4 regions of the Streptomyces sp. NPDC048462 genome follow, and region 4 is predicted to be linked to each of the others. Evidence: riboswitches for the same ligand, from Rfam matches in the RefSeq annotation. Region 4 holds a riboswitch; each other region holds the start of a gene.

What was found. Region 4 has a riboswitch for cobalamin ahead of cobN (cobaltochelatase subunit CobN). Riboswitches for the same ligand answer to the same signal wherever they lie in the genome.
Region 1: it holds a riboswitch for cobalamin, as region 4 does, so the genes downstream of both, ACGFU6_RS01845 (ABC transporter substrate-binding protein) here and cobN (cobaltochelatase subunit CobN) in region 4, are expected to answer to the same signal.
Region 2: it holds a riboswitch for cobalamin, as region 4 does, so the genes downstream of both, ACGFU6_RS36050 (cobalamin biosynthesis protein) here and cobN (cobaltochelatase subunit CobN) in region 4, are expected to answer to the same signal.
Region 3: it holds a riboswitch for cobalamin, as region 4 does, so the genes downstream of both, ACGFU6_RS31555 (ribonucleoside-diphosphate reductase subunit alpha) here and cobN (cobaltochelatase subunit CobN) in region 4, are expected to answer to the same signal.

The regions. Positions count from the first base shown of each region.
Region 1 is NZ_JBICXG010000001.1:446,850-454,133, reverse strand. Features, by position in the region: gene ACGFU6_RS01850 (FecCD family ABC transporter permease) at 1-381, opposite strand, end outside; gene ACGFU6_RS01845 (ABC transporter substrate-binding protein) at 378-1,445, opposite strand; cobalamin riboswitch at 1,481-1,669, opposite strand; gene ACGFU6_RS01840 (beta-ketoacyl-[acyl-carrier-protein] synthase family protein) at 1,741-2,964, opposite strand; gene ACGFU6_RS01835 (acyl carrier protein) at 2,961-3,221, opposite strand; gene ACGFU6_RS01830 (hypothetical protein) at 3,316-3,492, opposite strand; gene ACGFU6_RS01825 (acyl-CoA dehydrogenase) at 3,489-5,399, opposite strand; gene ACGFU6_RS01820 (beta-ketoacyl-[acyl-carrier-protein] synthase family protein) at 5,468-6,709, opposite strand; gene ACGFU6_RS01815 (type B 50S ribosomal protein L31) at 6,802-7,065, opposite strand; gene ACGFU6_RS01810 (ABC transporter substrate-binding protein) at 7,192-7,284, opposite strand, start outside.
Region 2 is NZ_JBICXG010000038.1:20,157-27,440, reverse strand. Features, by position in the region: gene ACGFU6_RS36065 (class II aldolase/adducin family protein) at 1-131, opposite strand, end outside; gene ACGFU6_RS36060 (anion permease) at 368-1,654, shown strand; gene ACGFU6_RS36055 (hypothetical protein) at 1,667-1,900, shown strand; cobalamin riboswitch at 2,072-2,205, shown strand; gene ACGFU6_RS36050 (cobalamin biosynthesis protein) at 2,350-3,363, shown strand; gene ACGFU6_RS36045 (cobyric acid synthase) at 3,360-5,009, shown strand; gene ACGFU6_RS36040 (putative cobaltochelatase) at 5,006-7,045, shown strand; gene cobO (cob(I)yrinic acid a,c-diamide adenosyltransferase) at 7,045-7,284, shown strand, end outside.
Region 3 is NZ_JBICXG010000026.1:25,719-33,002, reverse strand. Features, by position in the region: gene ACGFU6_RS31575 (hypothetical protein) at 1-220, opposite strand, end outside; gene ACGFU6_RS31570 (hypothetical protein) at 217-477, opposite strand; gene ACGFU6_RS31565 (GntR family transcriptional regulator) at 767-1,528, shown strand; gene ACGFU6_RS31560 (ribonucleotide-diphosphate reductase subunit beta) at 1,722-2,738, opposite strand; gene ACGFU6_RS31555 (ribonucleoside-diphosphate reductase subunit alpha) at 2,738-5,134, opposite strand; cobalamin riboswitch at 5,274-5,411, opposite strand; gene ACGFU6_RS31550 (GNAT family N-acetyltransferase) at 5,453-5,965, opposite strand; gene mctP (monocarboxylate uptake permease MctP) at 6,109-7,284, opposite strand, start outside.
Region 4 is NZ_JBICXG010000004.1:252,388-259,671, forward strand. Features, by position in the region: gene ACGFU6_RS09635 (precorrin-3B synthase) at 1-1,251, opposite strand, end outside; cobalamin riboswitch at 1,299-1,451, shown strand; gene cobN (cobaltochelatase subunit CobN) at 1,523-5,119, shown strand; gene ACGFU6_RS09645 (methyltransferase domain-containing protein) at 5,352-6,227, shown strand; gene ACGFU6_RS09650 (VWA domain-containing protein) at 6,360-7,284, shown strand, end outside.

The sequences.
Region 1 (7,284 bases), on a different contig from region 4:
GGAGACGCCGAGGACGAACGGGTCCGCGAGCGGGTTGCGCAGCAGCGACTGCATGACGGTGCCGCAGACCGCGAGTCCGGCGCCGCAGACGGCGGCGAGCAGGGTCCTCGGCATGCGCAGGTTCCAGATGATGCCGTCCCGGATCGGGCTGAGCGGCGAATCCCCGAGCCCCAGGTGGGCCGCCACCGTGTCCCGGACGTCTCCGACGGAGATCCGGGCGGGGCCGATGGTGACGGCCACGGCGACGGACAGGACCAGGAGCAGCAGGCCGCCGGCCCACAGGAGTCCCCCGCCGATGCCCCGGACACCGCGACGCCCGCGTTCACCGGCGGCGGGGAGCTCGTGTCCGCTCGCCCGCGCGGCCCGTTCGGTGTCCGTCACCCCGCGAGCCCGAAGGTGCGCAGCCCGGCGGCGACCCGCTCCACGCCCTCGACCGTCCGGATCGACGGGTTCATGGCCTGCCCGCTGAGCAGCACGTAGCGCTTGTGCCGTACGGCGTCCATGTTCTTCGTGGCCGGATTGGACTCCAGGAACGCGATCTTCCGCGAGGCGCTCTCGGCGGTCTGCGACTTGCGGGTCAGATCACCGATGACCAGCACGTCGGGGTTGCGGTCGGCGACCGTCTCCCAGTTGATCTGCGGCCATTCCTCATGGGTGTCGTCGAAGACGTTCTTCGCGCCCAGCTCCCGGGTGATGACGCCGGGCGCCCCGCAACAGCCCGCCAGGTACGGGGACTCGGAGTTGGCGAACCAGTACATCAGGGTGGCGCCGGAGGCGTTGATGCCGTCGGTCGCCTTCCGTACCCGGGCGGTCAGCTCCGCGACGAGCTTCTCGCCTCGCTCCGGGACACCGAACACCTTGGCCATGTCGCGTACTTCGCGGTAGACGCTGTCCATGGTCAGTGCTCCGGTCCTGACCCCGTCGCCGTCCTTGCTGTTGTCCTTGGCGGTGCAGTCGGCGGGCGAGACGTAGGTGGGGACGCCCAGCTTCTCGAACTGTTCCCGGGGGGCGACGCCGCCCTTGGCGAGCGTCGACTCGAAGGACGCGCTGACGAAGTCGGGCTCCTGGTCGAGGACCTTCTCGGACGAGGGACGGTTCTCGGAGATCCGGGGGATGCCGGCGTTGGCCTTCTCCAGGCCCTTCATCACCGGGTCGGTCCAGGTGGCGGTGGCGGCCAGCCGGCCGGCGAGGCCGAGCGAGAGCAGGATCTCGGTGGACCCCTGGTCGACCGGGACGGCGCGGCGCGGGGCCGCTCGCACGGTGACGGTGTGCCCGCAGTTCTTCAGGGTCACCGGATAGCCGTCGGCCCCGGTGGGCCTGTCGGCGGAGCTGTCGCCGCCTGTGCCGCAGGCGGTCAGCAGGAGTGCTGCGGCCGTGAGCAGGGCGGCGGAGCGGGCATGGCCGGCTATGAGCGGCACGAAGTACCTCGGCGTCTCTGGGCCCATGCGCGGGGCCCGCTGTACGGAGTTCCGCGAACCGGTGCCGGACCGCGGGCGCCAGCAGGTCTTCGGACTCGGGTTCGTACGGTCGGGACGCCTTCCCGGGGACCCGTGGGTCTCCCAGTGGCTGTTGGCCCCGCCCGTCCCCCTCACCGCTGCGCGTCAGTTCCGGATTCACACCGGATTCCCTGACCCCTACGTGGAGTTCGACTGGCCCAGGCACGCTACCACGGGGTCCGCGCAGCTCAGCGACGGTACGGCGGGCGGACCGGGCCTGCCCGGCCCGGTCCGCCCCGCGTCCTCAGGGCCGCAGGAGTGCGACCACGGCGTTGTGTCCGCCGAATCCGAAGGAGTGGCTGAGAGCCCGCCGCACGGGCAGCGCCCGTGGCCGCTTGGTCACGCAGTCGATGTCGAACCCGGGCGCGGGCGCGTCCAGGTTGGCGACGGGCGGGACGATTCCGCGCTGGAGCGTCAGGATCGTCAGCCCCGCCTCGATCGCTCCGGCCGCGCCCATGCAGTGGCCGAGCACGCCCTTGGGCGCGGTGACGGGCGGCCGGTGCGGGAAGACCCGGCCGATCAGGGCGGCTTCGGCCGCGTCGTTGCGCGGGGTCGCCGTGCCGTGCGCGTTGATGTGCTCGACGTCCCCGGCCTGCCAGCCCGCGTCGCGCAGCGCGGCCTCGACGGCCGCCTGGGCGATCCGCCCGTCGGGGTGCGGGCTGGTGGGGTGGTGCGCGTCGGTGGTGGCGCCGGTGCCCGCGAGCAACGCGCGTGGCTCGGCGCCCCGGGCCTCGGCGTCGGCCGCGCGCTCCAGCACCATGACGGCGGCGCCCTCCCCCATGACGAGCCCGGCCCGGTCGGCCGCGAAGGGCCGGCTGAGCCGGGACAGGTCCCGGTCCGCGAGGGCGGCCGCGCCGGATCTGGCGAATCCGGTCATGGCGATCGGGAAGAGGGTCGATTCGGTGGCTCCCGCGATGGCCAGGTCGCACTGTCCGGTGACGAGCAGGTCCCGGGCCACGGACAGCGCGGTGATCCCGGACGAGCAGGCGGTACAGGGCGCCAGGCTGGGGCCCGTCGCGCTCATCTCGATCGCGATCTCCGCCGCGGGCATGTTCGGGATGGTGAGCAGGATCCCGGACGGCGAGGTCGCCTCGGGCCCGCGCCGCTCCAGCACCAGGGCCTGATCGGTCAGACCGGCGGATCCGCCGCTGCTGGTGCCGACGACGACCGCGACCCGGCTGCCGTCCCAGCCGCCCGGGTCGAGTCCCGCGTCGGAGACCGCCTCCCGCGCGGCCAGTACCGCGAACTTGGTGTACCTGCCCATGCGGAAGGCGGTACGCCGGCCGATCGCGGCGTCCAGGTCGATGCCCTCGACCGTGCAGGCGAAGTCGATCGCGCATCCTGCGAGCTCGGGAACGATGCGGGCCGGGCTGACGCCGGCGCACACCCCGTCCCAGGTGGACTCGGTGTCGTTGCCGACCGGGGTGATCATTCCCAGACCGGTGACAGCGATGGCCGGCATCTTCATCGGGCCGCACTCACCGGCGCCTCGTCGCCGGCCGCCGCGCGGAGGAACTCCGTGAGCCCGGCGAGGCTGGTGTCCCGGTGCAGCGTGCCCGGATCCAGCTCGACGCCGACGGCCTCCCTGATGACGACGGCGAACTCGGCGACTGCCAGGGAGTCCATGTCCAGGCTGTCCATCGTGGATTCGGGGAGAATCTCGGCCACAGGCACCCTGAAGGTACGGCTGAGTACCTCGGTGATCGTGGGGTGAATCGCGCTCATGGTCTTCCTCTCCATCATGCCCGTCCGGCGGGGGTGTCCCGGGCGGTTCCTCTCACCACCCCGACGCCGAAGTAACTGAGCAGCGTTCCTCCAGTTACGCCTTGCGGCGAACCGATTCGCCTGCGGGTGTCGCCGCCCCCGTGCACCAGCGCGAGAGCACGGCCGCGGTACCCCAGAAGGCCAGCAGTACGGCACCGACGCCGAGGCCCTGGACCACGTCGGCCGCGCGCCGAACGCCCTGCGGTACCGCCAGCTCCGCCGAGCCGCTCATCGCCCGGCTCCGGCGGGTGCCGGGGACCCGCCCGTGTGCCAGGACGCCCCCGGGTCGTCGTACGCCTCGGCGTAGCGGGCTCCGGCGATGGGCCAGTCGGCGAGCACCTCCTCCGGCAGCGCGAACGAGTCGGCGAGCTCGGGCAGGTGGTTCGCCACCGCGGCGACGAGTCGCTCGGTGCGCTCCGTCAGGTCCTCGACCTGGCCGGCCGTGAGGTGGCCGGCGACGAGCAGGTCCCCGCTGTGGTGCTGGACCAGGCGCAGCGCGAACAGCCGGGCCAGCTCGCTCAGCCGCTCGCGGGCAAACCCCTCGGGCAGGCCGTCGACCGCGTCCGCGTACGCCTCGGCCGCCTGCCGGCAGGCATGCGCCTCGACTCCGCGCAGCGCGGGCCCGGACCCCTCGTTCCACCGCCTCAGCGGACCCCCGTGCGGGGCCCGTGCCATGCGGGCGCGGGAACGGGCGAACTGGATCCGCTCCACGTGGGCCAGGAGCCGGCCGAGGAAGCGGAGATCGTCCAGGTCGCCGGTCTGCGGGCCCTCGAGCGCCGCGCCCCAGGCCTCCGGTGCGTCAGGCATCGCGGAGATGACCATCTCGGACGCGGCCTTGGCGTGGATGGCCATGTTGTCGCCCTCGGCGGTGATGGCACCCTCCACCCCGGTGACGAGTTCGCTCATCCCGTTGTTCTCCAGCAGCCCCTGGGCGCCGCACCGTTCCCGGCACTCGACGATCACGGACCGGGCCTGCCAGGTGATCCAGCCCTTGGCGATGTCGACCAGCCGCCCGGCCGCCTCGCGCTCCGGATCCGGCCCGTGTGCCGCCGCCTCCCAGCGGTCCAGGGCCCGCCGGTGCAGCAGGCTCATCGCGAAGACGGTGGCCATGGCCCCGGCGAGCGGGCCGTGGTGGCTGCGGTGGGCGATCACCGGCAGCGGCGGCAGCGCCCGGCCGGCGGAGACGTACCGGTGGCCGGAGTAGCGGACCGCGATGGCGAGGGTGGCGCGGGCGGAGCCGATCGCGCTCGCGCTCATGCAGATGCGGCCCGTGGTGACGCGGCCGATGGAGGCGAGGAACCGGCGTCTGCGCCCGGCGGTGCCGCTGCGGAACACCCCGTCGTCGTCGACCCGTCCCTGCCGGCCGCCGAGCAGCGCCTCGCGCTCCACGAACACCTGGTCGAAGGAGGTCAGGCAGTGGTCGACGGGGCTGCCCATCCGGGCCGGAAGCCGGCGGATCCGCACCCCGGGCAGGGCCTGCGAGGAGTCGGTGAGGGGCACCAGCAGCAGGAAGACCCCGTGGTCGGTGCCCCCGACGAGGAGCCGGGCGGCGACCAGTCCGCTCTTGGGGCCGCCGGCCGGGCTGGTGTTGGGCATGAACTTCTGCGCGCCCAGGTGCGGGGTGTGCAGCACGAATCCGTCCCGGGCGCGGTCGTAGGTGGCCGTGGTCTCGACCGCGGCGGCGTCGTTGCCGTGCGCCACCTCCGTACAGAGAAACGTTCCGATGCGCCGCATCGCGAGGAAGTCCGAGAGATCGCGGGACCGGTCGGCGTCGTGGTCCAGCAGGCTGCCGAGGAAGAGGTTGTAGTGGATCCCCGCGACGGTGGCGAGCGAGGTGTCCACCGGGGCGAGCCATTCGTGCAGCGCGGCCAGGGCGCGCGGGTCGGCGGCCAGCCTGGCGCCGCTGTCCAGCGTGCTGTTGAGGGTGCGCAGCCGTGCGTGGGCGAGGGCGAGCCGTTCGTCGGGGGTGGGGCCGGGCGCGGGCACGGCGGGCCGGCGGAACGCGTCGGTGGCGATGAGCCGCTGCCAGAAGCCGTGCTCCCGGCGGGCGTCGGGGCCCAGAAGCACCGAGGTGAGCCGGTCCGTCGTCCGCTCCGGGCCGGCTGCGGTCACCACGGGGCTGTCGATCGTTGTGGTCATACGAATGGAACGATCAAGAATCGGCCAGGACACCCGAATTCAGGCAATCGCGGCCCTTTCCTTCCTGTTCAGCGGGGTGCCGGGGCCCGCTGGAAGGCGAGGGCCACGTTGTGGCCGCCGAATCCGAAGGAGTGGCTGAGCGCCCGCTCGACGCGCTGCCTGCGGGGTTGCTTGGTCACGCAGTCGAGTCCGGAGTCCGCCGGCGGGGCGTCGAGGTTGGCGATCGGCGGGACGAGGCCGTGTTCCAGGGTCAGTACGGTGGCCACCGCCTCGATCGCACCGCCCGCCGCGAGGGTGTGCCCGATGACGCCCTTGGGTGCGGTCACCGAGGGCCGGTGCGGGAAGACCCGGGCGATCAGCGCGCCCTCCATGGCGTCGTTGAGCGGGGTGGAGGTGCCGTGCGCGTTGATGTGGTCCACCTCGCCGGCGGTCCAGCCCGCCCGTTCCAGTGCCCCCTCGACCGCGCGCTGAGCGCCCCCGCCGTGCGGGTCGGGTGCGGTGGGGTGGTGGGCGTCCGTGGCCGCTCCGGCACCGGCCAGCACCGCGCGCGCCCGCCCGCCGCGGGCCCGTACGTCCGCGGCCCGTTCCAGTACGAGCACGGCCGCGCCCTCGCCCAGGACGAAGCCGTCACGGTCCTCGGCGAACGGCCTCGACGCGCCCGCCGGGTCACCGGTGCGCACCGAGAGCGCCCCCATCCCCGCGAACGCGGTCACCACCAGCGGAGTCACCACGGACTCCGCGCCGCCCGCCACCACCACATCGCACTGACCGCTCGTCAGCAGGTCGCGGGCGAGGGCGATCGCGGTCGCGCCCGACGCGCAGGCGGTGGCCGGTGCCAGACTCGGTCCGTGGGCGCGCAGGTCGATGGCGACCTCCCCGGCCGCCGCGTTCGGCATCATCATCGGGACCAGGAGCGGGGAGACCGCGAGCGGCCCGTCGGCATCCAGCCTGCGGACGTTGTCGACGAGTACGGAGACACCGCCCACGCCGACGCCCAGTACGACGCCCACCCGGCCGCCGTCCCAGCGGTCCGGGCGCAGCCCCGCGTCCGCCACGGCACGGCGGGCCGCGACGAGGGCCATCTTCACGAACCGCGCCATCCGGAACACGGCGCGTCCGCCCACCGCCTCGTCCAGATCGGGCCCGGCGGCCCGGCAGGCGAAGTCGACCGGCAGACCGGCCAGTTCCGCACAGCGCCGGGCCGCACCGGTGCCGGCGCACAGCCCCGCCCAGAAGGTGTGCTCGTCGGCGCCCACCGGGGTCACCAGACCCAGGCCCGTCACCACGGTCGCCGCCCCGTCCCGCACCATGCCGCGGCTCTCCCCTCGTCCCTCGTCGTTCACGCCCCCGCAGGCCGAACGGCCGAGCCCCCGCCGAGGATGCGCCCACTGGGCCGAACGGGTCAGGAGGCGTCCGCGCCGCCGTCCTCGCCGTACCTGCGCTCGAACTTGGCGACCTGCCCCTCCGAGTCGACCACCCGGGCCTTCCCGGTGAAGAACGGGTGGCTCTCGGCTGAGATCTCGACGTCGATGACGGGGTAGCTGTTCCCGTCGTCCCAGCCGATGGTCTGCTCGCTGGAGGCGGTGGACCGGGTCAGGAAGGCGTAGCCCGCCGAACGGTCACGGAAGACGACGGGACGGTAGTCGGGGTGCTTGTCCTGCTGCATGGTCTGCTCCTGGGGACGTGCGGGTACCGGCTCGGGACACTCCTCGGCCAGCCTGGCGAACCAGGGCGTCCCGCGCGATCGCACGCGGCCGTACGGGGCATCGGCGCGGGCGCCGTCCGGCCCCGCCTACGCTCCCAGCGCGTCGGCCACCAGGGCCAGGAACCGGGCGTGGGCGTGGGCGCTGCACACCGGCTCCGGGTTCCAGGGCACCACCCGGGC
Region 2 (7,284 bases), on a different contig from region 4:
GCGGTGGCGACGACCGCGCCCCAGGCCCGCCCGATGTCCCCGGACAGCCGGACGTCCCCGGCCCGTCCGGTGCCCGCGGTTTGTCCGACGCCCACGGCTTGTTCGACCGGACCCTGTCGCTGATCGCTCATACGAAGATCCTTTCCACTGATGAGCGGCCCATGTTTCTGCCCTGTTTCCGGAGGCCGGCCGGACCCGGATTCCGGGCCCACACGGCCCGGCGCCCGTCCCGCCCTGTCGGACCACGGCCAAACGGGGCATCGCCACTCCGATTGGAGTCACCGCAACGCCCTGTTCAGTTCATCTTCCGTTCACCCGGGTTGCCTACGTTCCACGTGCCACTGACGTCGAACGATTGCCTGGGTAAATGGAACACATCACGCTGCTGCTCGCGATTGTGATCGTGACAGCTCTAGTGTTCGATTTCACGAACGGTTTCCACGACACCGCCAACGCGATGGCGACCACCATCTCGACCGGCGCACTCAAACCCAAGACAGCGGTGGCGATGTCCGCCGTTCTCAACCTCGTCGGCGCGTTCCTGTCGGTGGAGGTCGCCAAGACGATCTCCGGCGGGATCATCAACGAGAACGGCCTCAGAACCGAGGTCATCTTCGCGGCGCTCGTCGGCGCCATCCTGTGGAATCTGCTGACCTGGCTGGTCGGGCTGCCGTCCAGCTCCTCGCACGCCCTCTTCGGCGGTCTGATCGGCGCCGCGGTGATGTCCGCGGGCTGGTCCTCGGTCGACGGCGGCACCGTCGTCACCAAGGTGCTGCTCCCCGCGGTCGCCGCCCCGTTCGTCGCCGGTCTGGCCGCACTGCTGGCCACCAGGCTGACCTACCGGATCGGCGGGAAGATCCGTAACGACGCCCAGGAGAAGGCGACCGCCAAGGGCTACCGGGCCGGGCAGATCGCCTCCGCCGGGCTGGTCTCGCTCGCCCACGGCACCAATGACGCGCAGAAGACCATGGGCATCATCACGCTGGCCCTGGTCACCGGCGGGGTGCTCTCCCCCGGTGCGAACCCGCCGGTCTGGGTCATCGTCAGCGCCGGTCTGGCCATCGCGCTCGGCACCTACCTGGGCGGCTGGCGCATCATCCGCACCATGGGCAGCGGCCTCACCGAGCTCAAGCCGCCGCAGGGCTTCGCCGCCCAGACCAGTGCGGCCACGGTCATCCTGGCCTCCTCGCACCTCGGCTTCTCCCTCTCCACCACCCAGTCCTGCTCGGGTGCGGTGATGGGCGCCGGCCTCGGCCGCCGGGGCGGTGTGGTCCGCTGGTCCACCGCCACCCGGATGTTCGTCGCCTGGGGTCTGACGCTGCCCGCCGCGGGTCTGGTCGGCGCGGGGGCGGAGTTCCTCACCAAGCAGGGCACCTGGGGCGTCGTGCTCGTCGCCCTGCTGCTGGTCGCGGGCTCCGGAGCGATCTGGGTCCTGTCCCGCCGCAAGCCGGTCGGCCAGGACGACGTCGGGCCCGGCGGCCAGAACGGCGCAACGGCCGGCGGGAACGCCGAACCCGCCGGGGTCGTCACCACCGCCATCGCGGCCGTCAGCCCGCCGCCCACCGCGGCCCAGGCCCAGCATGACCTCAAGACCACCATCCCGGCCCCGGCCGGGCCCGTAGCCGCCGACCCGGCACGACCTGCCACGGTGTAAGGAAGATCCTCCATGAACATCGACTGGGCAGCCCTCGGCACCGTCTTCGGCGTCTCTCTCGTCGCCACCGTCGCGCTGGTGGGCCTCTTCACCCTGGGCATCGTCGGCCTCTCCCGGCAGGCCGAGGCGGCCGCACCGGGCGGTCAGGCCGGCGGGTCCCTGATGCTCGCCCGCGCGGGCGCGTACGCCTGCTTCGGGCTGTGCGCGGCGGCGGTGGCCTACGGCATCTACATGATCGTCGCCTGAGCCGCAGTCCCCGACCCACCGCACCTGAACCATCCGCCGTATCGGGCCGGCCGCACCTCGCGTGCGGCCGGCCCGATGTGGGTCTCAGCACACTGCGCCGCCGCAGGTCAACGGTAGGTTGACTGGCGTTCGCGGAGCGTGGTGGACTGCCGGAGCCATTACGGCGACAGCAGAGGAAGCCGGTGCGAATCCGGCGCGGTCCCGCCACTGTCACCGGGGAGCAGTCCCCCACCACCGGAAGTCACGGTCCACGCCAAGTGGGCTGGAAGACCGGGGGTACTGCGGATCCGGGAGCCAGGAGACTCTGGTCGCCGATCACGTCGAACCAGGGCGCGGACCCTGAGTGAGGACATATCGCCATGCCCGGCCGCCGTGCGTCCGTATCCCTGTCTCCCCCGCCGCCAGCTGCCCGCACCAAGGGCGTCCGAGGCGCGACGGCCGGCTGAACCGTGCGTGCCGATCGCATCTTCGCGTACGGCGCCACGGCCGGTCTGATCGGTGATCTGCTGCTCGGTGACCCCCGCCGGGGACATCCGGTCGCCGCCTTCGGGCGGGCCGCGGCAGGCATCGAACGCCGCCTGTGGCGCGACCACCGCGGGTGGGGCGCGCTGCACACCCTGGTCTGCGCCGGAGGCACCGCCGGAGGCGCGGCACTGGCCGCCCGTGCGCTGCGCCGCCGTCCCGCCGCGTCCGTGGCCCTGACCGCCGCCGCCACCTGGTCCGTCGTCGGCGGTACGTCGCTCGGGCGCGAGGCCCGGTCCATCGGCGGCGCGCTGGCCGCCGGCGACCTCGAACTGGCCCGCGAGCGGCTGCCCCGCCTGTGCGGCCGTGACCCGCAGTCCCTGGACGGACCGCAGATCGCCCGTGCCGTGGTGGAGTCCGTCGCCGAGAACACCTCCGACGCCGTGGTCGGCGCACTGGTGTGGGGCGCGCTGGGCGGGGTCCCCGGGCTCGTCGGCTTCCGGGCCGCCAACACCCTGGACGCGATGGTCGGGCACAGGTCGCCCCGCCATCTGCGTTACGGCTGGGCCTCGGCCCGCCTCGACGACCTCGTGGGCTGGCCCGGCGCCCGGCTGACCGCGCTGCTCGCGGTCGCCGCCGGGGGACGGCCCCGGGGTGCGCTGCGGGCCTGGCGTACGGACGCCCACCGGCACCCGAGCCCCAACGCGGGCCCGGTGGAAGCCTCGTTCGCGGGCGCGCTGGGCGTACGGCTCGGCGGCACCCTCGCCTACGGCGGCCGGGTCGAGCACCGCCCCGTACTCAACGGCGCCGCCGGCCGGGCGGTGGGGACGAAGGACATCGAACGCGCCGTACGGCTCTCGCGCCGGATCGGCGTGCTGGCCCTCGGTGTGAGCGTGGCGGCCCGGCTGGGCGCGGGCGCCGCGGCACGGCGGATCACCTCGACGCGCGGTCCGGGCACACCTGCCCCGGGTGCGCGCACCTCAGGACGGAGACCGACATGAGCGGCGGACTGCTGGTCGCCGGGACCACATCGGACGCGGGCAAGAGCGTCGTCACGGCGGGCATCTGCCGCTGGCTGGTGCGCCAGGGGGTGAAGGTCGCGCCGTTCAAGGCGCAGAACATGTCACTCAACTCCTTCGTCACCCGCGAGGGCGCCGAGATCGGCCGGGCCCAGGCCATGCAGGCCCAGGCCGCCCGGGTGGAGCCGACCGCGCTGATGAACCCGGTGCTGCTCAAGCCCGGCGGCGACCGCTCCAGCCAGGTCGTCCTGATGGGGCGCGCGGTCGGTGAGATGAGCGCCCGCGGCTACCACGGCGGCAGGCAGGAGCAGTTGCTGTCCACCGTCGTGGACTGCCTGGAGCAGCTCCGGTCCACGTATGACGCGGTGATCTGCGAGGGGGCGGGCAGTCCGGCGGAGATCAACCTCCGGCGCACCGACATCGTGAACATGGGCATCGCACGGGCGGCCCGCTTCCCGGTGGTGGTCGTCGGGGACATCGACCGCGGCGGGGTCTTCGCCTCGTTCTTCGGTACGACGGCGCTGCTCGCCGCCGAGGACCAGGAACTGATCGCCGGCTACCTGGTCAACAAGTTCCGCGGTGACGTGTCACTGCTGGAGCCGGGCCTGGACATGCTGTTCGGTCTCACCGGGCGGCCCACGTACGGAGTGCTGCCGTTCGCCCACGGCCTCGGCATCGACGAGGAGGACGGGCTGCGGGTCTCGCTGCGCGGCACCGTGCGCGAGTCCGTCGTCGCGCCCCCGCACGGCGAGGACGTCCTGCGCGTCGCCGTGTGCGCGGTGCCCCTGATGTCGAACTTCACCGACGTCGACGCGCTGGCCGCCGAACCCGGCGTCGTGGTGCGGTTCGTGGACCGTCCCGAGGAGCTGTCCGACGCCGATCTCGTCATCGTGCCCGGCACCCGGGGCACGGTGAAGGCGCTGGCCTGGCTGCGCGAGCGCGGCCTTGCCGACGCGCTGCTGCGGCGCGCCGCCGAGGGCCGCCCGGTCCTCGGCATCTGCGGCGGCTACCAGATCCTCGGCGAACACATCGAGGACGAGGTGGAGTCGCGCGCCGGACAGGTCGACGCGCTCGGCCTGCTCCCCGTACGCGTGCGGTTCGACCGCGAGAAGACCCTCGCCCGGCCGGTCGGCGAGGCGCTCGGCGCCCCCGTCGAGGGGTACGAGATCCACCACGGCGTCGCGGACGTGCGCGGCGGCGAGCCGTTCCTCACCGACGCACGGGGGCGGCGCCTGGACGGCTGCCGGTCCGGCGCGGTGTGGGGCACCCACTGGCACGGCTCGCTGGAGAGCGACGCGTTCCGCCGCCGCTTCCTGGCCGAGGTCGCGCGGGCCGCGGGGCGCCGCTTCGTCCCCGCCCCCGGCACCTGTTTCGCCGCACTGCGCGAGGAGCAGCTCGACCGCCTCGGTGACCTCATCGAGGAACACGCCGACACCGACGCGCTGTGGCGGCTCATCGAGTCGGGCGCTCCCGCCGGACTCCCCTTCATCCCGCCGGGAGCGCCCCCGCTCCCCGGGAGCCCGGCCGTGCGGGGACCCCGCACACCGGTCCCCGCCCCGCAGCCGCCACCGGGGCCCGAACGCCCGTCGGAACCGCTGGAAACCGCCGCCACCAAGGAGGCCCTGTGAGTACGCCGTACCCCTTCACCGCCATCGTCGGGCAGGACGATCTCCGGCTCGGCCTGCTGCTCAACGCCGTCTCGCCGGCCGTCGGCGGGGTGCTGGTGCGGGGCGAGAAGGGCACCGCCAAGTCCACCGCCGTGCGCGCGCTGGCCGCGCTGATGCCGGAGGTGTCCGTCGTCCCGGGGTGCCGGTTCTCCTGCGACCCCGCATCGCCCGACCCGGCGTGTCCCGACGGCCCGCACGAGCCGGCGCCCGGCGCGTCACGGGCGGCGCGGACGGTCGAGCTGCCCGTCGGCGCGTCCGAGGACCGGCTCGTCGGGGCCCTGGACATCGAACGGGCGCTGGCCGAGGGCGTGAAGGCCTTCGAGCCGGGGCTCCTCGCGGACGCCCACCGCGGCATCCTGTACGTGGACGAGGTCAACCTCCTCCACGACCACCTGGTCGACCTGCTGCTGGACGCGGCCGCCATGGGCGCCTCGTACGTGGAGCGCGAAGGCGTCTCCGTACGGCATGCCGCGCGCTTCCTGCTCGTCGGGACGATGAACCCGGAGGAGGGCGAGCTCAGGCCCCAGCTCCTGGACCGGTTCGGGCTGACCGTCGAGGTCGCCGCCTCGCGCGAGACCGATCTGCGGGTCGAGGTGGTGCGCCGGCGGCTCGCCTACGACGACGACCCCGCCGCCTTCGCCGCCCGGTGGGCCGAGGAGGAGGGCGCACTGCGGGACCGGATCACGGCCGCGCGGGCACTGCTGCCGCAAGTGCGGCTCGGTGACGGGGCGTTGCGGCAGATCGCGGCCACCTGCGCGGCCTTCGAGGTCGACGGGATGCGGGCCGACATCGTGATGGCCAGGACCGCCACGGCACTGGCCGCCTGGGCGGGGCGCACCGACGTCCAGGCCGAGGACGTACGGCAGGCCGCCCTGCTCGCGCTCCCCCACCGGCGCCGGCGCAATCCGTTCGACGCGCCGGGGCTCGACGAGGACAAGCTCGACGACACGCTGGAGCAGAACCGCGGCGAGGACGAGGATCCGGACCCGGACGGCCCCGGTGGCGGCGGCCCGCCCCCGCAGGGCGACGGGCCCGACACACCGCCGCAGCCGGAAGACGGCGCCGACGACACGCCCGAGGGGCCGGGGCCCGAGCAGTCCGTGCCCGAGCAGGGCAAGGAGCGGGAGCCGGGGCAGGGGCAGCCCGTCGGGGGCGGCGAGCAGCAGCCCGTGCGGGCCGGCGAGCCGTTCCGGACGAAGATGCTGAGCGTGCCCGGCCTGGGCGAGGGCGCGGCGGGGCGGCGCTCCCGGGCGCGTACCGAGCACGGGCGTACCACCGGCGCACGGCGTCCGCAGGGCGCGCTCACCAAGCTGCACCTGGCCGCCACCGTGCAGGCCGCCGCCCCGCACCAGCGGGCGCGGGGCCGGTCCGGGCCGGGCCTGGTGGTGCGGCGGGACGATCTGCGGCAGGCCACCCGGGAGGGGCGCGAGGGCAACCTCGTGCTGTTCGTCGTGGACGCGTCGGGGTCGATGGCGGCCCGGCAGCGCATGACGGCGGTGAAGGGCGCGGTCCTCTCCCTGCTGATGGACGCCTACCAGCGGCGGGACAAGGTCGGGCTGATCACCTTCCGGGGCAAGGAGGCGGCCGTGGTGCTGCCGCCGACCTCCTCGGTGGACGCGGCCGCCGCGCGGCTGGAGACGCTGCCCACCGGTGGCCGCACGCCGGTGGCCGCCGGGCTGCTGAAGGCCCATGACGTACTGCGGGTGGAGCGGCTGCGCGATCCGTCGCGGCGGCCGCTGCTGGTCGTGGTGACCGACGGGCGCGCGACCGGCGGGCCGGAGCCGGTGGCGCTGGCCGCGCGGGCGGCCCGGCTGCACGAGGCGGAGGGCATCGCGTCCGTGGTCGTGGACTGCGAGGCGGGGCCGGTGCGGCTCGGCCTCGCGGCGGATCTCGCGGCTGAGCTGGGCGGCACCGCCGTCACGCTCGACGAGCTGCGGGCCGACTCGATCGCCGGGCTGGTCAAGGACGTTCAGGGCGACAACAGGAGGGCCGCATAGTGCCGCAGGGACAGCCGGTAAGTGTGCCGGACGACGGACTCACCACCCGGCAGCGCCGCAACCGGCCGCTGTTGATGGTGCACACCGGCGTCGGCAAGGGGAAGTCGACGGCGGCCTTCGGGCTGGCGCTGCGCGCCTGGAATCAGGGGTGGCCGGTCGGCGTCTTCCAGTTCGTGAAGTCCGCGAAGTGGAAGGTCGGCGAGGAGAACGCGCTGAAGGTGCTCGGCGCGAGCGGCGAG
Region 3 (7,284 bases), on a different contig from region 4:
CGGCGAGGCGTTCGCCGAGGGCCGCGTCCAACTCCGCGAAGAACAGGGCCCGATAGGCGGGGTCGGATTCGATGCGTACGAGTTCGTCGAAGGGTCTGGCGGGGTGGTGCGAACGCCGGGTGAGAGCCCAGGTGAGTCGGGGGAGCCGGAGCCGTAGGTGAATCTCGGCGGCTCCGAAGAGCAGGACCAGCCGAGCCCGCAACCGTACGGTGGGGTTCACAGAACCTCCCCCCGGCTGCGGGCGTTGGCCCGCGCGGTACGGGCACGGAGCTGCTCTATGGGGAGCGCGGGCCGTACGTAACGGGGCTCGGCCTCCCACTCGGTGCCGCCGCCCATCGGCCGCAGCGACCAGTGGAAGCCGGCGACCCCCCGGAACTCGCCGACGCGGTTGTTGCGGCTGGTGTCGACCAGGAGGGTTCCAGGGGCGGGGAGGTCAGGGGGTTCCTGGATATGCGGACGTAAGTTCTCGCCGTACATCGATCGCTCCTCGTGCCGTCGCGGTGTTTGCCGGGCGACAGATGGAGCCGCTCAGCGTGGGGCCGAATCTCGTGACATCTCTAGAGAACTAGAGGTCTCTAGAGATGTTAACCGATCGGCTTGCATTCGTGTGGCTCTGCTGTTCGCATCTGGGTAGGGGTGCGTGAGTCGACTTACGCACCCCTACAAACGCCCAGGTGGGCCTGCTGATCGGCGCACGGGGTCGTGCCCGGATGTCGCGTGAGTGACTGGCGGGCCTAAGCTGTCCGGAAAGGAGAGGAACCCGTTGATGGCCACCGACGCCGGCCGCCGTGAGCCCAAGTACCAGCGGATCGCGAACGCCTTGAAGGCGGAGATCCGGTCTGGAGCATTGGGGGCGGGGAGCCGTCTCCCAGGCGAGAACGACCTCATGACGCAGTACGGCGTAGCGCGCATGACGGTTCGGCAGGCGCTGAGCGTGCTCCAGAGCGAAGGGCTGACGGAAGCCCGGAAAGGTGTGGGCGTTTTCGTTCGTGCCTTCCAGCCACTGAGGCGGAGTGGGATTCAGCGGTTGGCGAGCGAGCGGTGGGGGTCCGGACGCTCCGTCTGGGAAGCGGACCTTCAGGGGCGAGACCTGGCGGTGGATCAGGTGGAAGTACGCGAGGGGATCGCCTCGGAGAACGCAGCGCGGGTGCTCGGCCTTGAGGCGGGGGAGAAGGTCTGCGTGAGGAGCCGCCGGTTCGTCCTGGAAGGTAAGCCGGTGCTGCTGTCGACCTCGTACCTCCCCGCATCCCTGGTCGCGGGCTCAGCCATCACCCAGCCGGACACGGGCCCGGGAGGCATCTACGCGCGACTGGCCGAACTGGGCCACGCCCCGGTCCACTTCCGGGAGGAGATCCGCTCTCGGATGCCCCTGCCGGAGGAGGCGTCGCAGCTGAGCCTTCCGGCGGGTACGCCCGTCATGCTCATCTGCCGGACCGCGTTCGCGGAGGAGGGCCGCCGCCCCGTGGAGGTCAACGAGATGGTCCTGGACGCGGCGGCTTACGTCCTGGAGTACGACTTCGACGCGTGACGGGTCCAGTTCCGAGCACCGCCCCACCTCGCGCGCGTGGTGATGCGTTCTGCTGTCGACTTCGCACGGGGCCCTTCTCCGCGTTCGTCGCCAGCGCGCGGGCCGGAACGTTCGACGTCGCCTGACTCAACGCCACAGCGCCGCCCCACCGTGCCGAACGCACAGTGGAGCGGCGCTGCCGTAAGAGCGGGGTCTAGAACTCGTCGTCGAAGCCGACCGTGCCCTCGACCGCCACCTGGTAGGCCGACGGGCGGCGCTCGAAGAAGTTCGTGAGCTCCTGGACGCCCTGGAGCTCCATGAACGAGAACGGGTTCTGCGATCCGTACACCGCGGGGAAGCCCAGCCGGGCGAGCCGCTGGTCGGCCACGCACTCCAGGTACTCGCGCATGGACTCCGTGTTCATGCCCGGCAGGCCCTCGCCGCACAGGTCACGGCCGAACTGCAGCTCCGCCTCGACGGCCTCCTTCAGCATGTCGGTGACCTGCTGCTGGAGGGCGTCGTCGAAGAGTTCGGGCTCCTCCTTACGGACGGTGTCCACGACCTCGAACGCGAAGCTCATGTGCATGGTCTCGTCGCGGAAGACCCAGTTCGTCCCCGTGGCGAGGCCGTGCAGCAGGCCGCGCGAGCGGAACCAGTAGACGTAGGCGAACGCGCCGTAGAAGAACAGCCCTTCGATGCACGCCGCGAAGCAGATCAGGTTCAGCAGGAAGCGGCGGCGGTCGGCCTTCGTCTCCAGCCGGTCGATCTTCTCGACCGAGTCCATCCACTTGAAGCAGAACTGCGCCTTCTCACGGATCGAGGGAATCTCCTCGACCGCGTCGAAGGCCGCCGCCCGGTCGGCCGGGTCGGGCAGATAGGTGTCGAGCAGCGTCAGATAGAACTGGACGTGCACGGCCTCCTCGAACAGCTGCCGCGACAGGTACAGCCGCGCCTCGGGGGAGTTGATGTGCTTGTACAGCGTCAGCACGAGGTTGTTGGAGACGATCGAGTCACCGGTGGCGAAGAACGCGACGAGCCGCCCGATCATGTGCTGCTCGCCCGGCGACAGCTTGGCGAGGTCGGCGACGTCGGAGTGCAGGTCGACCTCCTCCACCGTCCAGGTGTTCTTGATCGCGTCCCGGTAGCGCTCGTAGAAGTCCGGGTAGCGCATCGGCCGCAGGGTCAGTTCGAAGCCCGGGTCCAGCAGGTTCTTGTTCTCGGATGTGCTCATTACTGGCAGGCCTCGCAGGACTCGGGGTTTTCGAGGGAGCAGGCGATCGCGTCCGCGTCGGGCGCGGTCGCCTGCTGTACGGGAATGGGGGCGGCGGCGGCCGTCTGGCCGGACGCGGCACGCGCGATCCGGGTCGCCGGGCGCGAGCGCAGGTAGTACGTCGTCTTCAGCCCCTGCTTCCAGGCGTACGCGTACATCGAGGAGAGCTTGCCGATCGTCGGCGTCTCCAGGAACAGGTTCAGCGACTGGCTCTGGTCCAGGAACGGGGTACGGGCCGCCGCCATGTCGATCAGTCCGCGCTGCGGGATCTCCCACGCCGTGCGGTACAGCGCCCGCACGTCCTCCGGGATCCACGCGAAGCCCTGGACCGAGCCGCTCGCCTCGCGCAGCGCCTCGCGGGTCCGCGCGTCCCACACGCCGAGCCTCTTCAGCTCGTCCACCAGGTAGGCGTTGACCTGGAGGAACTCACCGCTGAGCGTCTCGCGCTTGAAGAGGTTGGAGACCTGCGGCTCGATGCACTCGTACACGCCCGCGATCGAGGCGATCGTGGCGGTCGGCGCGATGGCCAGGAGCAGCGAGTTCCGCATGCCGCTCTTCGCGACCCGGGCGCGCAGCGTGTCCCAGCGCTCCGGCCAGTTCAGCTCGGTCTCGTAGTGGTCGGGGTGCAGCACACCGCGCGCGGCCCGCGTCTCGGACCACGCGGGCAGCGGGCCCGAGCGTTCGGCCAGCTCGCAGGACGCCTCGTAGGCGGCGAGCATGATCCGCTCGGAGATCTTCGTGGAGAGCGCGCGGGCCTCGGGGGAGTCGAAGGGCAGCCGCAGCTGGAAGAAGACGTCCTGGAGACCCATCGCGCCCAGCCCCACCGGCCGCCAGCGGGCGTTGGACCGGCCGGCCTGCTCGGTCGGGTAGAAGTTGATGTCGACGACCCGGTCCAGGAAGGTCACGGCGGTGCGCACGGTGGCGTCCAGCCGTTCCCAGTCGATCGTGCCGCCCTCGACGAACGCGCCGAGGTTGACCGAACCCAGGTTGCAGACGGCCGTCTCGCCGTCGTCGGTGACTTCGAGGATCTCGGTGCACAGGTTCGAGGAGTGCACGACGCGGCCCGGCTCGGCGGTCTGGTTCGCGGTCCGGTTGGAGGCGTCCTTGAACGTCATCCAGCCCTGGCCGGTCTGGGCGAGGGTCCGCATCATCCGGCCGTACAGCTCACGGGCCGGCATCGTCTTGCGGGCCAGGCCCTTGGCCTCGGCCGCCCGGTAGGCGGCGTCGAACGCGTCGCCCCACAGGTCGACCAGCTCGGGCACGTCGGCCGGGGAGAACAGCGACCACTCGGTGTCCGCGTCCACCCGGCGCATGAACTCGTCCGGGATCCAGTGCGCCAGGTTCAGGTTGTGCGTGCGCCGCTGGTCCTCGCCCGTGTTGTCGCGCAGCTCCAGGAACTCCTCGATGTCCGCGTGCCAGGTCTCCAGGTAGACCGCGGCGGCGCCCTTGCGCCGGCCGCCCTGGTTGACCGCGGCGACGGAGGCGTCGAGCGTCTTGAGGAACGGCACGATGCCGTTGGAGTGCCCGTTGGTGCCCCGGATCAGCGAACCGCGGGCCCGGATGCGGGAGTACGAGAGGCCGATGCCACCCGCGTGCTTCGACAGCCGCGCCACCTGGTGGTAGCGGTCGTAGATCGAGTCCAGCTCGTCCAGCGGCGAGTCCAGCAGGTAGCAGGAGGACATCTGCGGGTGCCGGGTGCCGGAGTTGAAGAGCGTGGGGGAGGAGGGCAGGTAGTCCAGCCGGCTCATCAGCCGGTACAGGGCCGCGACCTCGTCCAGGGCGCGCTCGGAGTCGTCCTCCGCGAGCCCGGCGGCCACCCGCAGCATGAAGTGCTGCGGGGTCTCGACGACCTGGCGGGTGATCGGGTGGCGCAGCAGGTAGCGGCTGTGCAGGGTGCGCAGCCCGAAGTAGCCGAACCGGTCGTCGGCGCCGTCGGTGAGGGCCCGGTCGACCAGCGCGTCGAGAGCGGCCGCGTGCAGCGTCACGAACTCGGCGGTGCGGTCCGCGATCAGGCCTTCGCGGTGGCCCACGGCGACGGACGCGGAGAAGGACGTCGCGCCCTGGCCGGCCGCCTCGTCCGCGATGGTGCGGGTGAGGAGGCGGGCGGCGAGCCGGGAGTAGGCGGGATCCTCGGAGATCAGGCCCGCCGCGGCCTCGGTGGCCAGCGAGCTCAGCTCGGCCTCGTCCGACCGGGCGTTGCGGCCGCGCAGCGCGGCGCCGGCGACGCGTCCGGGGTCGGTGTCGGGCAGGTCCGCGGTGAGGGCGGTGAGGGTCCGCAGAAGTGCGGTGCCCGGTCCGTCGCTCGTGGGTCCCGTTGATTCGGCCGCTGAAACCGGATCGGCTGGCGCGATGGTCACGTGGTGCTCTCCCTCGCTCGGCTCTGGGCCGGCGGGGGAGCGGGGCAGCCGGGCGGAGCGGGGCCCGGTCGGGGCAGCACTCCGTGCGGCGTCCACCGGCCCATCCACGAGGCCCGGACGTCTGGGCATCCGGTTCGGTCGAGCCGGATGCGCTGTCGGCAGGTCCTCGGACTCGGAGGTGCGCAAAAGCACACCGAATACACCGTTGCGGGACAGTTCCGGATTCGCACCGGATTTCCCTGCGGCGACAGCGAGCACGAGCATACATGTGGGGGCCGCTGGATGAGGCAGCCCCCACATGTTGTGTCGCGTGACCGATCAAGAGACCGCCGGGAACTCCAGGCGGTATGTCAGCAGCGAGAGCCCTTCGATGGGATACCAGTCCTTTTCGGGGGTCCGGACGAAGCCGAGGCGCCCGTAGATCCTATGGGCCCCGCGCATCGCCGGCTGCGTCGACAGGACGATGCCGGTGACCCCCGGGGTGGCTCGTGCGCGGTCGATACAGGCCCGGACGAGCGCCTCGCCCGCCCCGGCCCCACGTGCCTCGCGCGAGACCGCGAGCATCCGGAACTCGGCCTCGTCCGGCGCCGCGATGTCGGCCCAGCGGTTGCCCGGCGGCGCGTAGGTGACCCCGCCGAGGACCCGGCCCCGCGCGTCCGCCGCGACGAGCACCTCGGCCTCGGCGGCCCGCCGGGGGACGTCGCGCAGTTGCACCAGATACGGGTCGTCGGCGCCGAAGTCCAGCAGCCCGTCCCCGAGATAGGCCTCGGCGGTGATCTCGCCGAGGGCGGCGTACTCGGCGGGCTCGACCGGCCTGATGGTTATGTCCATGCACGGAAGTCTGCCGCACCCGCGGGCGGCGCCGGCACGGGTTTTCCCCGGCGGCTCCGGCGGCGCTGCCCGAGGGTTCCCCGGACGCGCGAACGGGCCGCCGCTCCCCACGTGCTGGGGTGCGGCGGCCCGTGGCGCCTCGGTCAGTGACCGCCGGGCGCACCGGCCGTGGCCGGCGGGAGCTCCGTCTTCACGCCCGGGTCGCCCGCGTCGGCGGTGTAGTCGGCGGGAGAGGTCTCGTCGATCCCCGCAGGCGCCTTCACGGCGTTCAGGACGAAGGTGAGGACGACGGTCACCACGACGTTCAGCACGAACGCCGTCAGGCCGATGTAGCCGATCTCGCCGATGCCCGGGATCTCCTTGGACGAGCCGCCGAAGTGCGCCTGGGTGGGGCTGGCGACCCCGTAGGCCGCGGCCGTTCCGTAGACCATGCCGACCGCCCAGCCCGCGAGCAGCGCCCAGCGGTGGAACCACCGGGTGAAGAGGCCGCCGACCAGGGCGGGCATCGTCTGGAGGATCCAGATCCCGCCGAGCAGCTGGAAGTTGATCGCGACCGTCTTGTCCATGGTGAGGACGAACGCGAGCGCGCCGACCTTCACCAGCAGCGACACCAGCTTGGAGACCTTGGTCTCCTGGGCGGGCGTCGCGTCGGGCTTGATGAAGTCCTTGTAGATGTTCCGGGTGAAGAGGTTCGCCGCCGCGATCGACATGATCGCCGCGGGGACCAGGGCGCCGATGCCGATGGCGGCGAACGCCACGCCCGCGAACCAGTCGGGGAACATGTTCTCGAAGAGCTGCGGGATGGCCAGCTGGCCGTTGTCCACCTTGACCCCGGCGGCGATCGCCATGAAGCCGAGCAGCGCGAGCAGCCCCAGCATCAGCGAGTACAGCGGCAGGATCGTGGTGTTGCGGCGGATCACGTTGCGGCTGCGGCTGGAGAGCGTCGCCGTGATGGAGTGCGGGTACATGAAGAGCGCCAGCGCCGAGCCCAGCGCCAGCGTGGCGTAACCCCACTGGCCGTCCACGCCGGGCGCGAGCGCACCGGTCGGCTTGGAGCCCGGCGGGCCGTTGAACTTCTCCTGCGCGGCGGCGAAGATGTCGTCGAAGCCGCCGAGCTTGATCGGGATGTAGATGATCGCCACGAGGATGACCAGGTAGATCAGCCCGTCCTTGACGAACGCGATCAGCGCGGGTGCGCGCAGGCCCGAGGAGTACGTGTACGCGGCGAGCACCGCGAACGCGATCAGCAGCGGCAGGTCCTTGACGAACCAGTTGGTGTCCTCGCCGCCGCCGACGCCCATCACGTCCAGCACCGCCTG
Region 4 (7,284 bases):
GCCGTCCGCGGTGGCGACCACGTCGACCCATTCGCCCCGGGGATGACCGCACCGGCGCTCGCACCCCGACCAGTACACCGGCAGCGCCCCCACGGGCCCCAGGGCCGCTGCCGCCCCGGCCCGCACATCGGCGAGTGACTTGGCGCAGCCGGGACGCCCGATGCAGGCCCCCACCCCGGTCCAGGGGGAGAGGGGCCCGGTGATCAGCCCGGCGGCCCCCAGAGCGTCCAGTCTCTCCGCGGCCCGCGCCCGCTCCACACCCGGCACGACGACGCCGCGCCACGGGGTGAGCCTGAGTTCGCCACCGTCACCGCCACCGTCACCGCCACCGCCACGGCCACCGCCACCGTCTCGCTGCCGGGCCGTGTCTGTCAGCGCCCGCCACTGCTCCGCGCCGACGCGTCCCAGGGGCACGCCGACGGACAGCGCGACCGTGTCGTACGGGCCGTCCACGACGCCGAACGCGGGAGCAGCCGACTCCGAGGGGCGCACGGGCCCGGCGGTGCGCGCGGAGGGGATCCCGGCCCGAGCCAGCCGCCGGACCACCTGGTCCCGGAGGATCCCGCCTTCCGCGCGCAGATCCGTCACACGCCAGACGCCCGAGCCGCGCGCGGTGTCCACGAAGGTCTCGGCGGCGACGAGCGCGGCCCGAGGGGCGTGCGCGCCGGATATCCGCAGAACTGATTCGGCCGGACCGATCCGCAGAGCCGCGTCGCCGTCGGCCCGTGCCAGCAGGGTCACATCGGCGCCGAGCGCGTCCACATCGCCGCGGCCGTCGTCGAGTGCGAACAGGAAGCGGCCCGACAGCTCGGTCGTCAGCTCACTCGCGCACACCAGCTCGTCCAGCGCGGACAGCCACGGGCGGACGTCGCGTTCTCCCCGGCCGTCGAGCCCGGAGAGCGGGGAGGCCACGATGTTGCGGACACGCTCGTGGCGCTCGGAGGGCAGCAGCCCCGACTCACCCAGCCCGGAGGCCAGTTCGCCGCCGCACTCCGGCCGCAGACCGCGCAACTGCACATTGCCGCGCGAAGTGAGATGCAGCTCACCATCGCCGAGCCGCTCCGCCAACTCCCGCAGCACATCTGCCCGGCTCGCGCTCAGTACCCCCCCGGGGATCCGGACCCGGGCCAGCGCACCGTCGTGCGCACTGTGCAGCCGCAGCGTGCCGGGGCAGGCGTCACCGCGGTCACGGACGGACGCGGCTCCTGTGGGCACGGGCAAAGTGGCTGGCGGGGGCATGGCGGCGAGCATACCGACCATCTCATCAGATCCGTATGCCTCCCAGTTCTTGACCGCCCCTTACTATGCCTAGCGACGGACCTTCCGGTCCGTAGTCGCCACAGACGGCGACAGGGGAGGAAGCCCGGTGCGATTCCGGCGCGGTCCCGCCACTGTGAACCCGGCCCCACCGGCCGGGTGAGTCAGGAACTCCCTTCCCCGAGCCACTCGGCCCGTCCGAGCAGGGGAGTCCCATTCCGACACCGCCCGGGGCGTGGATACCCCGAGGAAGGCCAGACGCCGCATGATCCTGCTCCTGTCGACGTCAGACACCGACCTGCTCAGCGCCCGCGCCTCCGACGGCCCGGTCGCCTACCGCTACGCGAACCCCTCCCGGCTCCCGCTCCAGGACCTCCCCGAGCTCCTCGACGGCACCGACCTGGTCGTCGTACGTCTCCTCGGCGGGGTCCGCGCCTGGCAGGACGGCCTCGACCAGGTCCTGGCCACCGGGCGCCCCGTCGTCGTCCTCACCGGGGAACAGGCCCCCGACGCCCAGCTGATGGCCGCCTCCACCGTCCCGATCGGCATCGCGGCCGAGGCGCACGCCTACCTGGCGCACGGCGGCCCCGCCAACCTGGAGCAGCTCGCCCGCTTCCTGTCCGACACCGTCCTGCTCACCGGCCACGGCTTCGAACCGCCCGCCCCGGCGCCCTCCTGGGGCCCGTTGGAGCGCACGCCCCGCGTGACGGACGGCCCCACCATCGCGGTGCTCTACTACCGCGCCCACCACATGAGCGGCAACACCGCGTTCATCGACGCCCTGTGCGGTGCCGTCGAGGACGCGGGCGGCCGCGCGCTGCCGCTGTTCGTCGCCTCGCTGCGCACGCCCGAACCCGAGCTGATCGACGCCCTGCGGGCCGCCGACGCGATCGTGACCACCGTGCTCGCGGCGGGCGGTACCCGGCCCGCCGAGGCGTCGGCCGGCGGGGACGACGAGTCCTGGGACGCCGGGGCCCTCACCGGCCTCGACGTGCCGATCCTCCAGGCGCTCTGCCTCACCGGTTCCCGGTCCGACTGGGAGGACAACGACGAGGGCGTCTCGCCGCTGGACGCCGCGAGTCAGATCGCCGTCCCCGAGTTCGACGGCCGCCTGATCACCGTCCCGTTCTCGTTCAAGGAGATCGACGAGGACGGCCTGCCGGCCTACGTGGCCGACGCCGAGCGCGCCGCCCGGGTCGCCGGGACCGCCGTGCGCCACGCGCGGCTCCGCCACATCCCGAACGCCGACAAGCGCCTCGCCCTTGTGCTGTCCGCGTACCCGACCAAGCACTCCCGGATCGGCAACGCCGTCGGACTCGACACCCCGGCGAGCGCCGTCGCGCTGCTGCGCCGGCTCCGCGCCGAGGGGTACGACTTCGGCGACGAGGAGGTGCCGGGCCTCGCCTCCGGTGACGGCGACGAGCTGATCTACGCACTGATCGAGGCGGGTGGCCACGACCAGGAGTGGCTCACCGAGGAGCAGTTGGCCCGCAACCCGGTCCGTATCCCGGCGGCCGACTACCGGCGCTGGTACGCGACGCTGCCGGCCGAACTCCGCGAGGCCGTCGAGGAGCACTGGGGCCCGGCCCCGGGCGAGATGTTCGTGGACCGCTCGCGCAACCCCGAGGGCGACATCGTCCTCGCCGCGCTGCGCCGGGGCAACCTGCTCATCCTCATCCAGCCGCCGCGCGGCTTCGGCGAGAACCCGATCGCGATCTACCACGACCCCGATCTGCCGCCCTCGCACCACTACCTGGCCGCCTACCGCTGGATCGCCGCCTCCGCCGACGACAACGGCTTCGGCGCCGACGCGATGGTCCACCTCGGCAAGCACGGCAACCTGGAGTGGCTGCCCGGGAAGAACGCCGGACTGTCCGCCGCGTGCGGGCCCGACGCGGCACTGGGCGATCTCCCGCTCGTCTACCCGTTCCTGGTCAATGACCCGGGCGAGGGGACCCAGGCCAAACGCCGCGTCCACGCCACCCTGGTGGACCACCTCGTGCCGCCGATGGCCCGCGCCGAGAGCTACGGCGACGTGGCCCGGCTGGAACAGCTCCTGGACGAGCACGCCCAGATCGCGGCGATGGACCCGGCGAAGCTCCCGGCCATCAGGGCCCAGATCTGGACCCTGATCCAGGCCGCGAAGCTCGACCACGACCTGGGGCTCGAAGACCGCCCGGAGGACGAGGGCTTCGACGAGTTCATCATGCATCTCGACGGCTGGCTCTGTGAGATCAAGGACGCACAGATCCGCGACGGACTGCACGTCCTGGGCGGCGCGCCCGCCGGCGGCGACCGGGTCAACCTCGTCCTGGCGATCCTGCGGGCCCGCCAGATCTGGGGCGGGACCACATCCCTGCCCGGCCTGCGCGAGGCGCTCGGCCTCGACGAGTCGGCGGCCACCCGCACCGCGGCCGACGAGATCGAGGAGCAGGCGCGCGCCCTGGTCCTGGCGATGGAGGACGCCGCGTGGGCGCCGGACGCCGTCGCCGGGGTCGCGGCCGGGCACCCGCAGGCCGTGGCCGACATCCTGGCCTTCGCGGCCGGTGAGGTCGTACCGCGTCTGGCGGCCACCACCGACGAACTCGACCACACCGTCCACGCGCTGAACGGCGGCTTCGTCCCCGCCGGACCCTCCGGATCCCCGCTCCGGGGCCTGGTCAACGTCCTGCCGACCGGACGGAACTTCTACTCCGTCGACCCCAAGGCGGTGCCCTCCCGCCTCGCCTGGGAGACCGGACAGGCGCTGGCCGACTCCCTGCTGGAGCGCTACCGCACCGACAACGGCGACTGGCCCACCTCGGTCGGCCTGTCCCTGTGGGGCACCAGCGCGATGCGTACGGCCGGCGACGACGTCGCGGAGGCCTTCGCCCTGCTCGGCGTCCGCCCGGTCTGGGACGACGCCTCACGGCGGGTCACCGGCCTGGAGGCCGTCCCGGCCGCCGAACTGGGGCGCCCGCGCATCGACGTGACGCTCCGCATCAGCGGCTTCTTCCGCGACGCGTTCCCGCACACCATCGGCCTCCTCGATGACGCGGTCCGCCTCGCGGCCTCGCTGGAGGAGCCCGACGAGCAGAACTACGTACGGGCCCACACCCAGGCGGACCTGGCCGCACACGGCGACGAACGCCGCGCCACCACCCGTATCTTCGGCTCCCGCCCCGGCACCTACGGCGCGGGCCTGCTCCAGCTCATCGACTCCCGGGACTGGCGCACGGACGCCGACCTGGCCGAGGTCTACACGGTCTGGGGCGGCTACGCCTACGGCCGTGAACTGGACGGACGCCCGGCCCGCGAGGAGATGGAGACGGCGTACAAGCGCATCGAGGTCGCGGCCAAGAACACCGACACCCGCGAGCACGACATCGCGGACTCGGACGACTACTTCCAGTACCACGGCGGCATGGTCGCCACCGTGCGCGCGCTCAAGGGCACCGCCCCGGAGGCGTACATCGGGGACTCCACCCGGCCGGAGACCGTCAAGACCCGCACCCTGGTCGAGGAGACCTCACGCGTCTTCCGCGCCCGCGTCGTCAACCCCAAGTGGATCGAGGCGATGCGCCGCCACGGCTACAAGGGCGCCTTCGAGCTGGCCGCCACCGTCGACTACCTCTTCGGCTACGACGCCACGACGGGGGTGGTGGCCGACTGGATGTACGACAAGCTCACCGAGACCTACGTCCTGGACCCGGCCAACCGCGAGTTCCTCCAGCGGGCCAACCCCTGGGCCCTGCACGGCATCGCGGAACGCCTCCTGGAGGCCGAGTCCCGCGGTATGTGGGAGAAGCCCGACCCGGAGATCCTCGCCGGGCTGCGTCAGGTCTTCCTGGAGGCGGAGGGCGACCTGGAGGGGGAGGACTGAACCAGCGGGCGCAGTACCGGCGTCCGAACGGCAGGAGGGCCCCGCGAACCGCGCGCGGGGGCGGGGCCCTTCCACGCGTGGCATCGGTGGTCAGCCGGTGACGGGCCGGCCGATGACCTGGTCGAGCTTGTCCGTCCGATGCCCGCGCGGTCCGGCCGGGTGCGCCCGCCGTGTGACATGTCTCTCCACAGGCGCCATGGCGCTGTCCGCCCGGGAGGTGGAGCATCCGGACATGACCTCCTCGTCCCGCACGCCGCTCGTCGATGGCCGACCGGAACCGACAGACGGGACCACAGGGCCCGGCGGAGAGTCCCCTCCCGACCACGGGTACCTGCTGGACAACGCGCGCGCGGAGGCGGGCGAGCGGTTCGTGTGGCTTGCCGAGCTGTTCGACGGTGTGACGCGCGGGCACTTCGACCGGCTGGGCGTCGGGGCCGGCTCGCGCTGCTGGGAAGTGGGAGCCGGCGGCCCCGGTATCCCGGAGGCGCTCGCGGCGGCCGTCGGCCCGACCGGGCGCGTGCTGGTCACGGACATCGACCCGTCGTGGCTGCGGACGGGCGACGGGTACGAGGTGCGCCGGCACGACGTCGCCGCTGATCCGCCCCCGGAGCCGGGGACGTTCGATCTGGTGCACGCCCGGCTCGTACTGATCCATGTACCGGACCGGGCGCGGGCGTTGGCCACGATGGTGGCGGCGCTACGGCCCGGCGGCCGGCTGCTGGTCGAGGACGCCGACACCGCTCTGCAGCCACTGGCGTGCCTGGACGACAGCGGCCCAGCCCAGCGGCGGGCCAACCGGCTGCGCGACGCGATCCGGGAGCTGCTGTCGCGCCGAGGCGCGGACCTGCGCTACGGCCGGACACTGCCGCGCGCATTGCGTGAGGCCGGCTTGGTGGACGTCGCCGCCACGGGCTCCTTCCCGGTCGGCGGGCGGGCCTGCGGCCGGCTGGAGGCCTCCACCGTCCGGCACGTGCGCGGCGAACTGCTCGCGGCCGGCCTGGCCGACGAGGCCGAGATCGACGCGCACCTGGCCGCCATCGACGCCGGTGAACTCGATCTGACACTCGCGCCGTTGATCTCGGCGTGGGGGCGCCGTCCGGCCGAGTAGCCGCCGACGCCCGGTCAGGGGCCTCCGGCTCTCACCGCGCGGCTCGTGGTGATGACGCGTCGAACTCCGTTGTCAGTGCCTCCCCATAGGGTTCAGGTATCACTCGGGGAGCTTCGGAGAAGGAGCAGAAACGTGTCCGCCAACAGGCTTCAGCACAAGGTGAATCACGTCGCGCTGGTCGTGGACTGTTCGGGTTCCATGCGTCCGCACCAGGGCCAGCTCGTTCGTGTCGTGGACGAGTTCGTGGCCGGTCTGAAGGCCGAGTCGGACAGCCTCGGTCATGAAACCCGGATCAGTCTCTATTCGTTCGACCACAGGGTGGAGAACCTGGTCTGGGACATGGACGTGAAGCATCTGCCGTCCATGCGGGGCCTGTACAGGGTCAACAACGGCGCGACGGCCCTCATTGAGGCTTCTTTGAAGTCCCTGGACGATCTGGGCCACATCTGGGAGGAATACGGCGAGCACAGCTTCCTGCAGATCGTGGTGACGGACGGCGAGGAGAACGCCTCCGGCGGAGACCGGCGGCACGACGGCGACATGACCGTCCTCGGCCCCTGGCTCGACCGGATCGCGGCGAAGATGGGCGGCCTCCCCGGCCACTGGACGTCCGCGATCCTCGTACCGAACTCGCTGGCCAAGCGCACCGCCCAGAACTACGGCTTCCCGGCCGGCAACATCGCCATCTGGGACGCCGATTCGCAGGAGGGTGTCGAGGAGGCGATCGGCACCGTGCGTGCCGCCGCCACGAGCTTCCTGCGTGGCCGCGAGCAGGGTGTGCGCGGCACGAGGAATCTGTTCGCCGTCGGCCAGGACATATCTGTTGACGAGGTGCGCGCGAATCTCGAACCGATACCGGCCGACAAGTACCGCCTCCTGAAGGTCGACAAGGAGATCGAGATCCGGCCCTTCGTCGACTCGCATCCGGGTGTGACATACGAACGCGGCTCCTGTTACTACCAATTGGGCGCCCGCGTTCAGGTCCAGCCCGACAAGGAAGTGATAGTCGTCGAGAAGGACACCGATCGCGCGTACACGGGCGATGCCGCACGCAGCC